DNA from 3 places in the Streptomyces sp. NPDC046379 genome. Region 2 is predicted to be linked to each of the others. Evidence: riboswitches for the same ligand, from Rfam matches in the RefSeq annotation. Region 2 holds a riboswitch; each other region holds the start of a gene.
What was found. A riboswitch is a leader RNA that binds a small molecule or an ion and turns the genes downstream of it on or off. The one in region 2 is predicted to bind cobalamin.
Positions count from the first base shown of each region.

Region 1: another riboswitch for cobalamin. It lies ahead of ACZ6KF_RS23570 (ribonucleoside-diphosphate reductase subunit alpha); the one in region 2 lies ahead of ACZ6KF_RS21220 (energy-coupling factor ABC transporter permease).
Region 3: another riboswitch for cobalamin. It lies ahead of ACZ6KF_RS32210 (ABC transporter substrate-binding protein); the one in region 2 lies ahead of ACZ6KF_RS21220 (energy-coupling factor ABC transporter permease).

Region 1 is NZ_JBVJFP010000013.1:225,637-230,984, forward strand. Features, by position in the region: gene ACZ6KF_RS23550 (GntR family transcriptional regulator) at 1-267, shown strand, start outside; gene ACZ6KF_RS23555 (DUF3311 domain-containing protein) at 435-701, shown strand; gene mctP (monocarboxylate uptake permease MctP) at 698-2,326, shown strand; gene ACZ6KF_RS23565 (GNAT family N-acetyltransferase) at 2,396-2,905, shown strand; cobalamin riboswitch at 3,058-3,181, shown strand; gene ACZ6KF_RS23570 (ribonucleoside-diphosphate reductase subunit alpha) at 3,300-5,348, shown strand, end outside.
Region 2 is NZ_JBVJFP010000011.1:295,380-300,727, forward strand. Features, by position in the region: gene ACZ6KF_RS21205 (energy-coupling factor ABC transporter ATP-binding protein) at 1-692, opposite strand, end outside; gene cbiQ (cobalt ECF transporter T component CbiQ) at 689-1,438, opposite strand; gene ACZ6KF_RS21215 (energy-coupling factor ABC transporter substrate-binding protein) at 1,444-1,869, opposite strand; gene ACZ6KF_RS21220 (energy-coupling factor ABC transporter permease) at 1,866-2,555, opposite strand; cobalamin riboswitch at 2,586-2,768, opposite strand; partial or broken gene ACZ6KF_RS21225 (PQQ-dependent sugar dehydrogenase) at 3,054-5,348, shown strand, end outside.
Region 3 is NZ_JBVJFP010000031.1:13,482-18,829, reverse strand. Features, by position in the region: gene ACZ6KF_RS32230 (hypothetical protein) at 97-342, shown strand; gene ACZ6KF_RS32225 (RNA polymerase sigma factor) at 339-914, shown strand; gene ACZ6KF_RS32220 (hypothetical protein) at 911-2,014, shown strand; gene ACZ6KF_RS32215 (hypothetical protein) at 2,269-2,397, shown strand; cobalamin riboswitch at 2,455-2,634, shown strand; gene ACZ6KF_RS32210 (ABC transporter substrate-binding protein) at 2,665-3,705, shown strand; gene ACZ6KF_RS32205 (FecCD family ABC transporter permease) at 3,741-4,817, shown strand; gene ACZ6KF_RS32200 (ABC transporter ATP-binding protein) at 4,814-5,348, shown strand, end outside.

The sequences.
Region 1 (5,348 bases), on a different contig from region 2:
CGCCGCAGCCTGGCCAAGTACACGTCCCTCTACACCGCGCTGGCCGAGGTGTACGACGTCCATCTCGCCGAGGCCGAGGAGACCATCGAGACCTCGCTGGCCACCCCGCGCGAGGCCGGTCTGCTGGGCACCGACGTGGGCCTGCCGATGCTGATGCTCTCCCGCCACTCCCTGGACCGCGAGGGGCGGCCGGTGGAGTGGGTGCGCTCGGTCTACCGCGGGGACCGGTACAAGTTCGTGGCCCGCCTGAAGCGGCCGCAGGACTGACCCCGGCCCCAGGAACGGGGGCGGCCCTCGGGCTCACGACCGCACCTCCGGAACGGACCTCGGAAAACCGCACGTCGAGTGCGTCGAGGGGTTCCGTTTGCGCCGGTCGCTGACCTAGATTGCCTGCGCATTGCAAACAGGTGATCAGTGAGGGGACGGGAGCCGCCATGTCGCAAGCCCCAGAAACCGGCAGAGGGCCGGTGGTGACGCCCGCGCGCGTCGTCATCGCCCTCTGCCTCACAGCGCCGTTCGTCGCCATGCTGTGGGTCGGGTCGTACGCCAGAACCGAACCGCAGTTCATCGGCATCCCGTTCTTCTACTGGTACCAGATGGCGTGGGTGCTCATCTCCACGGCGCTGACGATGGTCGCCTTCAAGCTCTGGCAGCGTGACCAGCGCGCCCGCGGCGGCCGGAAGGGCGGTGCCGCGCGATGAACGAGGGCGTCAACGGCGTCGCGCTCGCCGTCTTCATCTTCTTCTTCCTGGCCGTCACGGTCATGGGCTTCCTCGCCTCGCGCTGGCGCAGGGCCGAGAACGAGCACAGCCTCGACGAATGGGGCCTGGGCGGCCGGTCGTTCGGCACCTGGGTCACGTGGTTCCTGCTCGGCGGCGACCTCTACACGGCGTACACCTTCGTGGCGGTCCCGGCGGCGATCTACGCGGCGGGCGCGGCCGGGTTCTTCGCCGTGCCGTACACCATCCTGGTCTACCCGCTGATCTTCACCTTCCTGCCCCGCCTGTGGTCGGTCTCGCACAAGCACGGCTATGTGACGACGTCCGACTTCGTGCGCGGCCGGTTCGGCTCCAAGGGCCTGTCGCTGGCGGTGGCGCTCACCGGCATCCTGGCGACGATGCCGTACATCGCGCTCCAACTGGTCGGCATCCAGGCCGTGCTGGACGTCATGGGCGTCGGCGGCGGCGAGGACACCAACTGGTTCATCAAGGACCTGCCGCTGCTGATCGCCTTCGGCGTGCTGGCCGCGTACACCTACTCGTCGGGGCTGCGGGCGCCGGCGCTGATCGCGTTCGTGAAGGACACGCTGATCTACATCGTCATCGCGGTGGCGATCATCTACATCCCGATCAAGCTGGGCGGCTTCGACGACGTCTTCGCCAAGGCGGGCGAGGCGTTCGGCGAGACCAACCCGGCGACGGGCGCTCCGCGCGGGGCGCTGGTGCCGGGCGACGCGGGCCAGTGGACGTACGCCACGCTGGCGCTGGGCTCCGCGCTCGCGCTGTTCATGTACCCGCACTCGATCACCGCGACGCTGTCCTCGCGCAGCCGTGAGGTGATCCGCCGCAACACCACGATCCTGCCGCTGTACTCGCTGATGCTCGGCCTGCTGGCGCTGCTCGGCTTCATGGCCATCGCGGCCGGGGTCAAGGTGTCCAACGGGCAGCTGGCGATCCCGCAGCTGTTCGAGAACATGTTCCCGGACTGGTTCGCGGGCGTCGCCTTCGCGGCCATCGGCATCGGCGCGCTGGTCCCGGCGGCGATCATGTCGATCGCGGCGGCGAACCTGTTCACCCGCAACATCTACAAGGACTTCCTCAAGCCGGACGCCACGCCGGAGCAGGAGACCCGGGTCTCCAAGCTGGTGTCGCTGCTGGTGAAGGTGGGCGCGCTCGCCTTCGTCCTGACCATGGACAAGACGGTGGCCATCAACTTCCAGCTGCTGGGCGGCATCTGGATCCTCCAGACGTTCCCGGCGCTGGTGGGCGGCCTGTTCACGCGCTGGTTCCACCGCTGGGCGCTGCTGGCCGGCTGGGCGGTCGGCATGCTCTACGGCACGGTCGCCGCGTACGGCGTCGCCTCGCCGACGCAGAAGCACTTCGGCGGCTCGTCGAAGGAGATCCCCGGCATCGGCGAGATCGGCTACATCGGCCTCACGGCGTTCGTGATCAACCTGGCGGTGACGGTGGTCCTGACCTTCGTGCTGCGGGCGGTGAAGGCCCCCGACGGCGTCGACGAGACGCGCCCCGAGGACTACACCGCGGACGCCGGCGACCCGGGCGTCCAGGTGGAACTCCCGCCGGCCACCGCGGGATCGGCCCACTGACCGACGCACACCCCGGCGGGCCGTCGCAGGCAGGACCTGCGGCGGCCCGCCGTCGTGCACACTCCCCCCATGGACATCGTCATCCGCCCGGCGGAACCCGCCGAGTACGCGCCCCTCGGAGAGATCACCGCGCATGCCTATCTCCAGGACGGCCTCCTCGACTTCGGTGAGAGCGACGCGTACCTGGGCGAGTTGCGGGACGTGGCGAAGCGCGCCGCCCACGCCGAGGTACTGGTCGCCGTGCGCGACGGCGAGGTGCTCGGCGGCGTCACCTTCGTGCCCTCCGGCGGTCCCATGGCCGACATCGCGGAGCCCGGCGAAGCCGAGATACGGATGCTCGCGGTCGCGCACGCCGCACGCGGCCGGGGCGTCGGCGAGGCGCTGGCCCGCGCCTGCGTCGAGCGGGCGCGGAGCCTGACCGGCTGCAACGGCGTCGTGCTGTCCAGTCAGCGCACGATGCACGCCGCCCACCGCATCTACGAGCGGCTGGGTTTCGTCCGCACCCCGGAGCGCGACTGGAACCCCCTCCCGGACGTGGACGACGTCCTGCTGATCACCTACGCGCTCGCCCTGCGCTGACGCTCCTCCGACCCGACCCGACCCGACCCGGCCCGACCCGACCGCGGCCCGCCCTGACGCTTCGCCGTCCCCGCCTCCGGCACTCCCGCGCTCCGACGCGACACGGCGGGGCACAACATCTGGGGGTGCTTTCCGCGACCGACACAAGATGTATGCTCATGCTCGCTGCCGCCGCAGGGGAATCCGGTGCGAATCCGGAACTGTCCCGCAACGGTGTACACGCGTGTTCACGCACGCCTGTCGAGTCCGACGACCTGCCGGCAGCGCGCCCGGCCGACCGGCCCGGCGCATGACGTCCGGGCCTCGTGGAATGGGTCGGTGGACGCGACGCCGCGTGCGCTCGTGAGCTGCCCCGCCCTCGCAGGCCCCGTGCCGAGCGAGGGAGAGCCCCCACGTGACCATCGCGCCAGCGGATCCCGCTTCAGCGACCCAGGCGACACACACGACGCAGGCGACTCGGGCGTCGCAGTCGGCCCAGCCCGCCGACGACGCCCCCGGAGCCGCCCTGCTGCGGACCCTGACCGAGCTGACCGCCGACCTCCCCGGCGCCGACCCCGGACGGGTCGCCGCCGCCGCGCTGCGCGGCCGATCGGCGCACGCGGACGAGGCCGAACTGCGCGAACTGGCCACGGAGGCCGCCGCCGGCCTGATCTCCGAGGACCCCGCCCACTCGAAGCTCGCCGCCCGGCTGCTCACCCAGACCCTCCGCGCCGAGGCCGCCTCCCAGGGCGTCACCACGTTCACCGAGTCGGTCGCGACCGGTCACCGCGAGGGCCTCGTCGCGGACCGCACCGCGCGGTTCGTGCGCCTCCACGCCGACCGCCTCGACGCCCTGGTCGACCCGGCCGCCGACGACCGCTTCGGCTACTTCGGCCTGCGCACCCTGCACAGCCGCTACCTGCTGCGCCACCCGGTCACCCGCAAGGTCGTCGAGACGCCCCAGCACTTCCTGCTCCGCGTCGCCGCCGGCCTCGCCGAGGACGACACCGCGCGCGCGGTCGACGAGGTCGCCGCCCTCTACCGGCTGATGAGCCGCCTCGACTACCTCCCCTCCTCCCCCACCCTCTTCAACTCCGGCACCCGCCACCCCCAGATGTCGTCCTGCTACCTCCTCGACTCCCCGCAGGACGAGCTGGACTCGATCTACGACCGCTACCACCAGGTCGCCCGCCTGTCGAAGCACGCGGGCGGCATCGGCATCGCCTACTCCCGCGTCCGTGCCCGGGGTTCGCTGATCCGCGGCACCAACGGGCACTCGGGCGGCATCGTCCCGTTCCTGAAGACCCTCGACGCCTCGGTGGCCGCCGTGAACCAGGGAGGCCGGCGCAAGGGAGCCGCGGCGGTGTACCTGGAGACCTGGCACGCGGATATCGAGGAGTTCCTGGAGCTGCGCGACAACACCGGTGAGGACGCCCGCCGCACCCACAACCTGAACCTCGCGCACTGGGTCCCGGACGAGTTCATGCGCCGCGTCGACGCCGACGGCGCGTGGTCGCTGTTCTCCCCGTCCGACGTGCCGGAGCTGACCGACCTGTGGGGCGAGGAGTTCGACGCCGCCTACCGCGCGGCAGAGGAGAAGGGCCTCGCCCGCAAGGTCCTGCCCGCGCGGGAGCTGTACGGCCGGATGATGCGCACCCTCGCGCAGACCGGCAACGGCTGGATGACCTTCAAGGACGCCGCCAACCGCACCGCCAACCAGACCGCCGAGCCCGGTCACGTCGTCCACTCCTCCAACCTCTGCACGGAGATCCTGGAGGTCACCGACGACGGCGAGACGGCGGTTTGCAACCTGGGCTCGGTCAACCTCGGCGCCTTCGTGAGCGGCTCGGACATGGACTGGGAGCGGCTGGACGACACCGTCCGCACCGCCGTCGTCTTCCTCGACCGGGTCGTGGACGTCAACTTCTACCCGACCGAGGAGGCCGGCCGCTCCAACGCCCGCTGGCGTCCGGTCGGCCTCGGCGTGATGGGCCTCCAGGACGTCTTCTTCAAGCTGCGGCTGCCCTTCGACTCCCCCGAGGCACGCGCCCTGTCCACCAGGATCGCCGAGCGGATCATGCTGGCCGCGTACGAGGCCTCCGCCGATTTGGCCGAGCGCAGCGGCCCGCTGCCGGCGTGGGAGAAGACCCGTACCGCCCGCGGCGTCCTGCACCCCGACCACTACGGCGTCGAGCCCGCCTGGCCCGAGCGGTGGGCGGCGCTGCGCGAGCGGATCGCCGCCACCGGCCTGCGCAACTGTCTGCTGCTGGCCGTCGCGCCGACCGCCACCATCGCCTCCATCGCGGGCGTCTACGAGTGCATCGAGCCGCAGGTGTCCAACCTGTTCAAGCGCGAGACCCTCTCCGGCGAGTTCCTCCAGGTCAACCCGTACCTGGTGGAGGACCTCAAGCGGCTCGGCGTCTGGGACGCCCGCAGCCGTGAGGCGCTGCGCGAGTCGAACGGC
Region 2 (5,348 bases):
CGGGCCAGGACGGTCGGGGCCGGGCCGGTGCGCACGCCGGACGGGGTGAGGAGGGCGGCGTCGTCGGCCCAGCGCAGGGCGAGGTCGACGTCGTGGGTGGCCATCACCACCGTCGTGCCCCGCTCGCGCAGCTCGCCGAGGGTCGCCAGCAGCCGCTCCTGGCCGTCCGGGTCGAGCCCGGCCGTCGGCTCGTCGAGGATCAGCACCCGGGGCCGCATCGCGACGGCGCCCGCGATCGCGGTCCGCTTGCGCTGCCCGTACGACAGCAGGTGCGTGGGCCGGTCGGCCAGCGCGGTGATGTCCAGGGCGGCCAGGGCCTCCGCGACGCGCGCCCGCACCTCGGCGTCGGACAGCCCGAGGTTGAGCGGGCCGAACGACACGTCCTGCCCGACGGACGCCGCGAACAGCTGGTCGTCGGGGTCCTGCACGACGAGCTGGACGGTCGTCCGCAGCCGGGTCAGGCCCTTGCGGTCGTACGTCACCGGACGGCCGTCGACGGTCAGCCGGCCGGTACGGGGCCGCAGCCCTCCGGCGAGCAGCCGCATCAGCGTGGTCTTGCCGCTGCCGTTGCGGCCCAGCAGGGCGAGCGCACGGTGCTCGCGCACCTCGAAGTCGAGGCCGGACAGCACCGTGGGGCCGTCCTCGTAGGCGAAGGACGCGCCGTGCAGGGCGACCGGCACGGGCTCGCTCATGACAGCGGCCTTTCCAGGACGAAGGTGAGTGCGGTCAGCGCCGTGAGAAGGGCGGCGCTGCCGGCGAGGAAGGGGAGGGAGACACGGGCCTCGGGGACCAGGACGCGCAGGGTGCCGTCGTAGCCGCGCCCGGCGAGCCCGGCCTGCAGCCGCGCCGCCCGGTCGAAGGCCCGCACGAACGCCGTCGCGCCGAGCCCGCCCAGCGAACGCCAGGCGGCGGCGCGGCCCGCGTGCCCGAGCCGGGCGGCCTGCGCCTCCCGGACGCGGCGCACCGAGTCGAGCAGCAGGAAACTCATCCGGTACGTCACCAGGGCGACGTCGACGACGGGCGCGGGCACCCCGGCCCGCACCAGCCGCGGCAGCAGGTCGGACAGGGGAGTGGTGAAGGCGAAGAGCAGCACCCCGAGGGAGGCCGCCGACGTCCGCAGCATCAGCTCCCCGGCGCGCACCGCCCCGCCCTCGGCCGGCGCCAGGAACCCGTCCGGGCCCCCGACCTGGACGAGCAGCGTGACCGCGCCGGTCGCGCAGAAGCCCAGCGGCACCCGGTAGGCCCGCCACAGCCGGCGGCCCGGCACGCCCGCCGGGCCCAGCAGCACGGCGAGCGCGGCCACCAGCACCAGGGCCGCGCCCGGCCAGGGCGGCAGCGAGACCGCCAGCACGGTCAGTCCGAGCCCGAGCACGGCCTTGTCCACGGGATGGCGGCGGCGCCAGCGGCTGCTGTGCGCCGCCGCGTCGATCGGCAGCACCCGGGTCAGTCCCGCCCGGGACGGGACCCGCCCTCCGGGCCCGCCGGCACGGCGGCGTCCCCGGCGCCCGCGGGCTCCGCGGGCTCGGGCTCCGCGGCCCTCGGCGCCTCGGGCCCCAGCGCTTCACGGGCCTGCCGCTCGCCCTGCCGCCTGCCCCGGCGCAGGCCGAAGTAGTAGGCGAGGACGCCCGCGCCGAGGGCCGCCTGCACGGAGAACAGCGCGGACTCGATCTCGCCGGACGGCGGCTCGTACAGGGGCGAGAACCAGGGCTCGTAGTCCGGCTCGATCTCGGTGATCGCCGTCTCGGCCTGGGCGTCCGCCCCGGCGAACGGCTCCTCCTCGTCGTCGCCGAGCCCCAGCGCCAGCGGCAGCACGGCGAGGGCCACCACGACGGCCAGCAGCAGGAGGTTGATCTTCGCGTTGCGGCTCATCGGGCCACCGCCTCCTCGCGGCGCCCCGCCACCAGCACGCCCAGCCGGGTCAGTTCGCCCTTGCTGGACTGCACCAGCAGCCGCATCACCAGCACCGTCAGCAGGCCCTCGCTCACCGCGAGCGGGATCTGCGTGACGGCGAAGATGGACCCGAACTTGCCGAGCGCGCCCAGGAACCCGCTGCCCGGGTCGGGGAAGGCCAGCGCCAGCTGGACGCTGGTGACGCAGTACGTGGACAGGTCGGCGACGAACGCGCCGCAGAACACCGCGGGCATCAGCGGCACTTCACAGCGCCGCAGCAGCCGGTACGCCGCGTAGCCGGCCCAGGGGCCGGCGATCGCCATGGAGAACACGTTGGCGCCGAGCGTCGTCAGGCCGCCGTGCGCGAGCAGCAGCGCCTGGAAGAGCAGGGTGATGGTGCCCAGCACCGCCATGACCGGCGGCCGGAACAGGATGGCGCCGAGGCCCGTGCCGGTCGGATGGGAACAACTCCCGGTAACCGAAGGCAGCTTCAGCGCGGACAGGACGAACGTGAAGGCTCCGGAGGCGCCGAGGAGCAGGGTGCTCTCGGGATGCTCCCGTACCTCGCGTGTGAGAGATCGCACTCCGTGGACGACGAACGGCGCGGACGCGACGCCCCAGGCGACGGCGTGCGCCGGAGGCAGGAAACCCTCGGCTATGTGCATGGCTCAGCAGACCCTCTCCAGCACCTCGTGGATGGTTGACGCGCCTTGGCCGGTCTCCTGGCTGACGGGTACCACCGCCCGTGCTCCGCCTTCCCGGGTCCGAGGACCCAGTGGCTGCCCGCGAGGGCCGGAGCCGGACTTCCCGATCACAGTGGCGAGGGCCGCACCGGCATCACACCGGATTTCCCGTTCACCAAGGCGTGGTGACAGTAGTGCCCGCACAAGGGTGCTGACAAGCGCGGACGGGGGCGGTGGACGGCACGGGCGGCTCACCCGTGCGCCCGGAACCGGCCCCCCGCACTTTGTCCCGGCAGCGGAAAAAGTATCGAGATCATGAACGAAAGGGGTTACGGGTCCGGACCAAGCCCGCTAACTTCCTTGAAATGAACCGGTCATGAGCGACTCGTGGCCGGGGCTCGACGGCGCGACGGCGCGCGCCCGTACTCCCTTCGGCATGCCCTGCGGCATGCCGCCACCCCACACCACTGGGAGACTTCTGTGCGCACGAGACCGTTCGGACGCAGACGTGTCCGTTTCCGCTTCCTGCTGCCCGCCGTGGCGGGCGTCCTCGGCCTTCTGTTGCCGGCGGCACCGGCGGCCGCCGCCCCCGCGGACCCGGGCGGCGTCCGGGCCGAGGCCGCCGTCGGGGACTTCCAGCAGGTCACGCTGGCCAAGGGCGTGGCCGAGACGGGCGAGCCGATGACGCTGGCGGTCCTGCCGGACCGTTCGGTGCTGCACACCTCGCGGGACGGCACCCTGCGGCTCACCAACGCCGCCGGCACCACGACCGTCGCCGGGAAGCTGGACGTCTACAGCCACGACGAGGAAGGCCTGCAAGGCGTCGCGGTGGACCCGGGCTTCACCGCCAACCGGTTCGTCTACCTCTACTACGCGCCCAAGCTGACCACCCCGGCCGGCGACGCCCCGGCCGACGGCACGGCCGCCGACTTCGCCCCGTTCGACGGCGTCAACCGGCTCTCCCGGTTCGTGCTGAGGACGGACGGCACCCTCGACCTCGCCAGCGAGAAGAAGATCCTCGACGTGCCCGCCTCGCGCGGCCTGTGCTGCCACGTCGGCGGGGACATCGACTTCGACGCGGCGGGCAACCTGTACCTGTCGACCGGCGACGACACCAACCCGTTCGCCTCGGACGGCTACACCCCGATCGACGAGCGGGCCTCCCGCAACCCCGCCTACGACGCCCAGCGTTCCTCGGGCAACACCAACGACCTGCGCGGCAAGGTCCTGCGCATCAAGGTCAACGCCGACGGATCGTATTCCGTCCCGGCCGGCAACCTCTTCCCGCCCGGCACCGCCCGGACCCGGCCCGAGATCTACGCGATGGGCTTCCGCAACCCCTTCCGGATGAGCGTCGACAAGGCCACCGGCATCGTCTACCTCGGCGACTACGGCCCCGACGCCGGCACCGCCAGCGCCTCTCGTGGACCCGCCGGCCAGGTCGAGTTCAACCGGATCACCAAGGCGGGCAACTACGGCTGGCCGTACTGCACCGGAGCGAACAACGCGTACACGGACTACGACTTCGCCTCCGGGGCCTCCGGCGCGAAGTTCGACTGCGCGGCCCCGAAGAACACCTCGCCGCGCAACACCGGCCTGACCGACCTGCCGCCCGCCCAGCCCGCCTGGATCCCGTACGACGGCGGCTCCGTACCGGAGTTCGGCGGCGGCTCGGAGTCCCCCATGGGCGGCCCCGTCTACCGCTACGACGCCGCCTCCACTTCCGAGGTGAAGTTCCCGCAGGAGTACGACGGGGACTTCTTCGCCGGTGAGTTCGGGCGCCGCTGGATCAAGCGGATCGAGTCCGGCTCCGACGGGACCGTGCAGTCCATCAACGCCTTCCCCTGGACCGGGACCCAGGTGATGGACATGGCCTTCGGCCCGGACGGCGCGCTCTACGTCCTCGACTACGGCACCGGCTACTTCAACGGCGACGAGAACTCGGCCCTCTACCGCATCGAGCACGTCACCGGCGGCCGGGCCCCGATCGCCCAGGCCAAGGCCAACGTGACCTCGGGCAGGGCCCCGTTGGCGGTCGCCTTCTCCTCCGCGGGCAGCTCGGACCCCGACGGCGACGCCCTCTCGTACGCCTGGACCTTCGGCGACGGCGCCACCTCCACCGCGGCCAACCCCTCGCACACGTACACCGCCAACGGCCAGTACACGGCCACGCTGAAGATCACGGACTCCACCGGCAAGTCGGCGACCGCGTCCGTGCGGATCACCGTCGGCAACACCGCTCCCACGGTCAGCATCGACCTGCCCCTGGACGGCCGCGTCTACGACTTCGGCGCGGCGATCCCGTTCAGGGTGACGGTCACCGACCCCGAGGACGGCGCCGTCGACTGCTCCAAGGTCAAGGTCACCTTCATCGTCGGCCACGACAGCCACGGCCACCCGCAGACCTCGGCCACCGGCTGCAGCGGCACCCTGCAGACCCTCGCCGACGGCGAACACGACCCCAACGCCAACATCTTCGGCGTCATCGACGCCGAGTACACCGACAAGGGCGCGAACGGCCAGCCCGCGCTCACCACCCACGACCAGCACATCACCCAGCCCAGCCACCGGCAGGCCGAGCACTACGGCACCGCGTCGGGCGTGCAGGTCGTCAACCACGCCCCCGCGCACGGCGGCCGGACCGTCGGCCACATCGACAACGGCGACTGGATCGCCTTCACCCCCTACGCCCTGGACAACACGAGCACGTTCACGGCGCGGGTCTCCTCCGCGGGAGCGGGCGGCACCATCGAGGTGCGGGCCGGGTCCCCGACC
Region 3 (5,348 bases), on a different contig from region 2:
AATTCCCGCCCCGCGTTCACGATCAAGGACGTTCCCGCCCCTTAGCTCATGACCGGCTCACCGCCGCGCACGTATGGGGAAGAGGGAGATGCACCGATGGACCCGGCCACGACCGTCATCGTCTTAATCGTCACCGCCAAGACCTTCACACTGCTGGCACTCTGGCTGCGCCTACGCTGGCAGGCGCGCCGCGACCAGGACCGGCACCACTACCTTCTCGGCGTCACCGAGAAGGTCTCGGCCGGCGACCGGGTCGAACTGAACGACCGGCACCGTGACGGCCACCGCCTGCACGTGACGATCATCCGTACTCCGGCCGGTGGGGAGGATCAGGCCGCGTGAGCACCCACGACGCAGCAGACGGTGCCGAGCGTCCGTCCACCGCGCTCCCATCCGTCGGCCCGCCCGGACAACGTCACCATGCCCGGCAGCAGAAGGACGCCGAGTTCTCCGCCTTCTACCGGACTCGCATCCGCTCCTTGGTCGTGTTCCTGGCCAGCCACGGCGCCGACGTGCAGACCGCCGCGGACATCGCCCAGGAAGTCATGACCCACGCCTACCGGAACTGGGCCGACATCACCCACCCCAAGGCGTGGGTGTACAAAGCTGCCTCCCGCGCCCTCGCCCGCAGGATCGCCTCCGTCGAAGAACCCGTCGACGAAGTACCCGAGCCCACATCCCTGCTGGCCCGCCCCGACGCCATCGCGGAATGGGAGGCGACGCATGACGTGCTGCCCGTGCTGCGCAGCCTCCCGCCGAGACAGCGCCAGATCCTGGCCTGGACCCTGGCCGGCTTCACCCCCACCGACATCGCCGAGCTCCTCGGCCTGCGCGCTGAGACCGTACGCGCCAACCTCATGAAAGCCCGCCGCTCCGCGGCCGCCTACCTCACGGCACGGGAGGAGGAACAGTGACCGACCACCGAGCACACCACCACGACGACCAGACGGTGGACCGCCGGCTCGCTCAGCACCAGCATGCCCTGACCAGCGCACTGGACGACGTCCTCGACGTCGAAGCCGGACTGCGCGAGATCCTCATCCACTCCCGCCAGGACACCGCCGCTGACGACCTCGACACCGTCCTGGACACCGAAGCCGGACTCGCCGCCATCCTGCCCCCCACCCCAGAACCAGCCGCCCCGCCCAGCACACACCGCGCCCCCCACGACCACACCGGCGCACAGGAACTCCTCCGCACCCTCAGCCCTTCAGACCGCATGACCCTGCGCGACCATCCCCACGTCAAACAAGCTTTCCGAGACCTCGCCCGCGACCACGATTTCCTCGCTCCCGCCGTGATCATCGTCCGCCCTCTCAACCTCATCCTCGACCTCGCCTTCGACCTCGCCCGCGACCTCAACCGCGACCTCGATCTCGCCCTCCTCGGCCGCCGCCTCAACCGCAACCTCGGCTACGCCCGTGACTTCGCCGGCCGCTTCGCCCACAACCTCGACGGCTCCATCAACCGCGACTTCCAACGCGCCCGCGCTCGCGCCCGCTACATCAACGGCCTCCTCGACCTCGCCCTCAGCGACGACCACGCCAGCGACCGCGACTTCCGCCTCGACCACGACCTCGACTTCCAACGCGCCCGCGCCCGCGCCCGCGACCTCAACTCCATCCTCGACCTCGCCCTCGCCCGTGCCAGCGACCTCGACCTCGACCTCGACCATGCCAGCGAGGCGGCGCGCACCGTCGTCCGCACCGTCGTCGATGTCCGCACTACCGAGGTTGGCCGGGCCATCGGTGCGGCGCTCCGCCGAGAGCCCCCCATGCTCGATAAGAACTCGCTGCACACGCTCCTGGATGACTTCACCACCGCCGACTTGAGCGACGTCGACCTGACCGGCATGGATCTCAGCGGAGTCCACTGGTCGGAACGTGGCACACAGTGGCCGCCGGTCCTCGATGTCGAAGACCTCAAGGCCCGCTCCGACGAGACCCCGCGCGGCAGCGGAACCTGGATCGTCCGCTCCGGAACCGCCAGCATCCGCGACCCGGCCGAACTATGAGGAGAGGTGGCGTGATGACTGCGGGTCTGCACAGCTGCCCGGCGTCCCAGCAACCCGAAACTCCAAAAATATCCGACTGCGTTGCCCCGCCAGTGCCGACGCGGTTCGCCTCGGCCCCACCGCTCCGCCACGCCTTCCACGGGGGTCAGCGACTGCAGTAGCTGCTCGACGAGTTCGGCGTACTCGTCGCTGACGTCCCGGGAGACCACCCAGGTCAACGAGGAACTTGGGCCGTCTCCAGGAGTTCCCGGTACGTGTCCTGGGGGCTCGGGTCCAAGAGGGCACGCACAGCACGAACGGTGTCCTTCATGTCCCGCTTCGACGGCCGTCCCTACGACGAAAACGCCGAGCGGCTGGTGCTGCGGGCTGTCCGCGAGGCGTGACGCAGAACGGCAGGGGTGTGCGGCGGGGTCCGCACGCCCTTGGGCCAGGACGCGGGGGATCGTAGGATCAGCAGGTCATCGCCGCGACGGGAGACAGGAAGCCGGTGCGAGTCCGGCACGGTCCCGCCACTGTGACCGGGGAGTGCACCCTTCGACACGCCACTGCGCGCCGCGCGGGAAGGCCAGGGGGAGCGTCGATCCGGGAGTCAGGACACTGGCCTGTCGCGGGCCCGTTCCGAGGAGCGCGGACTCCCCAGGAGGCTTCACGTGTACGACGGCACGTCCCGTCCCCCGCTGTTCACCCCTGCCCGCCGACGCCGCGCCCTGCGGGCGGCGGCCGCGGCCGTACTGTCGGCGGCCCTGCTGACCGCCGGCTGCGGATCGTCTCAGGACACCGCCAAGGACGCGAAGGCCGCGGCCTCGTCGGCCGACGGCTTTCCGGTCACCGTCGACAACTGCGGCGTGAAGACGACGTACGACAAGGCGCCCGCCCGCGTCGTCACCATCCACCAGCACCCGGCGGAACTCATGCTCTCCCTGGGCCTGAAGGACCGCATGGTCGGCACTGCCTTCTCCGACTCCGCCGTCCTGCCCGAACTGAAGAAGGACTACGAGGCGATCCCGGAACTGGCGAAGAAGGAGCCGTCCTTCGAAACCGTCCTGGAGGCCGAACCGGATCTGGTCTACGGCGGCTACGGCAGCGCCTTCGCCGAGAATGAGGGCCGCTCCCGCTCGGCATTCGCCGACGCCGGCATCGACACCCACCTCAACCGCGAGTACTGCGGCAAGAAGCGGGTCACGATGGCCGACACCTACGACGAGATCCGCACCATTGGCAGGATCTTCAACGTCTCCGGCCGGGCGGACAAGCTGGTCTCCGACCTCCAGGCGCGGGTCGGCAAGGTCACCGACGCCGTCGAGGGCGAGCCCGAGGTACCCGTCTTCGTCTACGACAGTGGTGACAAGACCGCCTTCACCGCGGGCGGCAAGAGCCTGGGCACCGAACTGATCCGGCTGGCCGGCGGCGAGAACGTCTTCGCCGGCCTCGACGACGTCTTCGGTGACGTCTCCTGGGAACAGGTCGTCGAACGCAAACCAGAGGTCATCGCGGTCTACGACTACGCGGGCGCCGGAAGCGTCGAGCAGAAGAAGAAGTTCCTGCTCGCCCAGCCCGCTCTGCGGGACGTGCCCGCCATCAGGAACAAGCGGTTCGTCGTGCTGCCGTTGACCGCCACCCTGGTCGGCGTGCGGTCCGCGTACGCGGTGGAGGACCTGGCCCGCGGCATCCACCCCGAGAGCTTCCGGTGACGGCTCCGGTCACCGACGACGCCACCGGGCGGGCCGTGAAACCGGGGAAACAGGACGACAGGCGGGCCGGGCCGGCCGGTCTCACCGTCACGCTCGTCGTCCTGGCCACCCTGCTGATGGTCTCCGCCACGGCGGGCCTGGCGATCGGTTCGGTTCAGGTGCCGCCCGGCCAGGTGTGGGGCATCGTGACGCACGCGCTGGGCGCCGACTGGGCGGAACCGGACTGGTCGCGGGCGCGGGAGACCATCGTGCTGGACGTCCGCGCGCCCCGCGTCCTTCTCGGGGCGGTGGCCGGCGCCGGACTCGCGGTCGTGGGCACCGCCCTGCAGGCTCTGATCCGCAACCCGCTCGCCGAGCCCTACCTGCTCGGAGTCTCCTCCGGGGCATCCCTGGGCGCCGTTGCGGTGATCGTGTTCCAGGTCACCCTGTTCGGGCCGGTTTCGCTGTCGGTCGCCGCGTTCGCGGGGGCACTCGGGGCACTGCTGCTCGTCTACGTCACCGCCCGCACCGGCGGTCGGATCACGTCGACCCGGCTGGTCTTGTCGGGTGTGGCCGTCGCCGCAGTACTGACCGCCGTACTGGACCTGCTGCTGCTGACCACCGACCGGGGCAATGAAGCCCGCGCGGTCCTCGCCTGGACCCTCGGCGGCCTCGGCGGCGTCAACTGGGACACTCTCTGGCTGCCCAGCGCCGCCCTGCTCTTGGGCATCGCCGTCCTCTTGGTGCAGGCCCGCAACCTGAACCTGCTCCTCGCCGGCGAGGAGGCCGCCACCACTATGGGCCTTGATGTAGCCCGCTTCCGCGCCCGCATGTTCGTCCTGCTCTCCCTGGTCACCGGCATCCTCGTCGCGGCGTGCGGACCGATCGGATTCGTCGGCCTGATGCTGCCGCACATCGTCCGCCTCGTCGTCGGCGGCGACCACCGCCGCGTCCTTCCCACGGCCGCGCTCGGCGGCGCCGTCTTCCTCGTCTGGGCCGACATCGCCGCGCGCGTTGTCGCCGCACCCATGGAGATCCCCGTCGGCGTGCTCACGGCCCTGTGCGGTGGCCCGTTTTTCCTGTGGCTACTGCGCCGCGACGCACGGCGGACCACCGACCGAGGAGAGGCATGACCGCCACTGAACTCGTCATCGACGGCGTCACCCTCACCGCCGGCGCACACCGCCTCGTCCAAGACGTCTCCCTGACGGCACGCCCCGGGGAGGTCATCGGGCTAGTCGGGCCGAACGGCAGCGGCAAGTCCAGCCTGCTGCGCGCCGTCTACCGCGTCCTGCGCCCCGTGACCGGCCACGTCACCGTCGACGGCGCCGACGCCTGGTCGCTGCCCGTACGGCAACTCGCCCGGACCGTGGCGGCAGTGGTGCAGGAGTCGGGCGCCGACTTCGACCTCACGGTGCGCGAGGTCGTCGCGATGGGCCGCACCCCGCACAAACGGCTGCTCGACGGGGACACCCCCGAAGACGCCGAACTGATCGAGACGGCCCTGGAATCAGTACACGCCACCGACCTGGCCCACCGCCCCTTCGCCCGCCTCTCCGGCGGCGAACGCCAACGCGTCCTCATCGCCCGCGCGCTGGCCCAGCAGCCGTCCCTGCTCGTCCTGGACGAGCCGACCAACCACCTCGACATCCGGCATCAGCTGG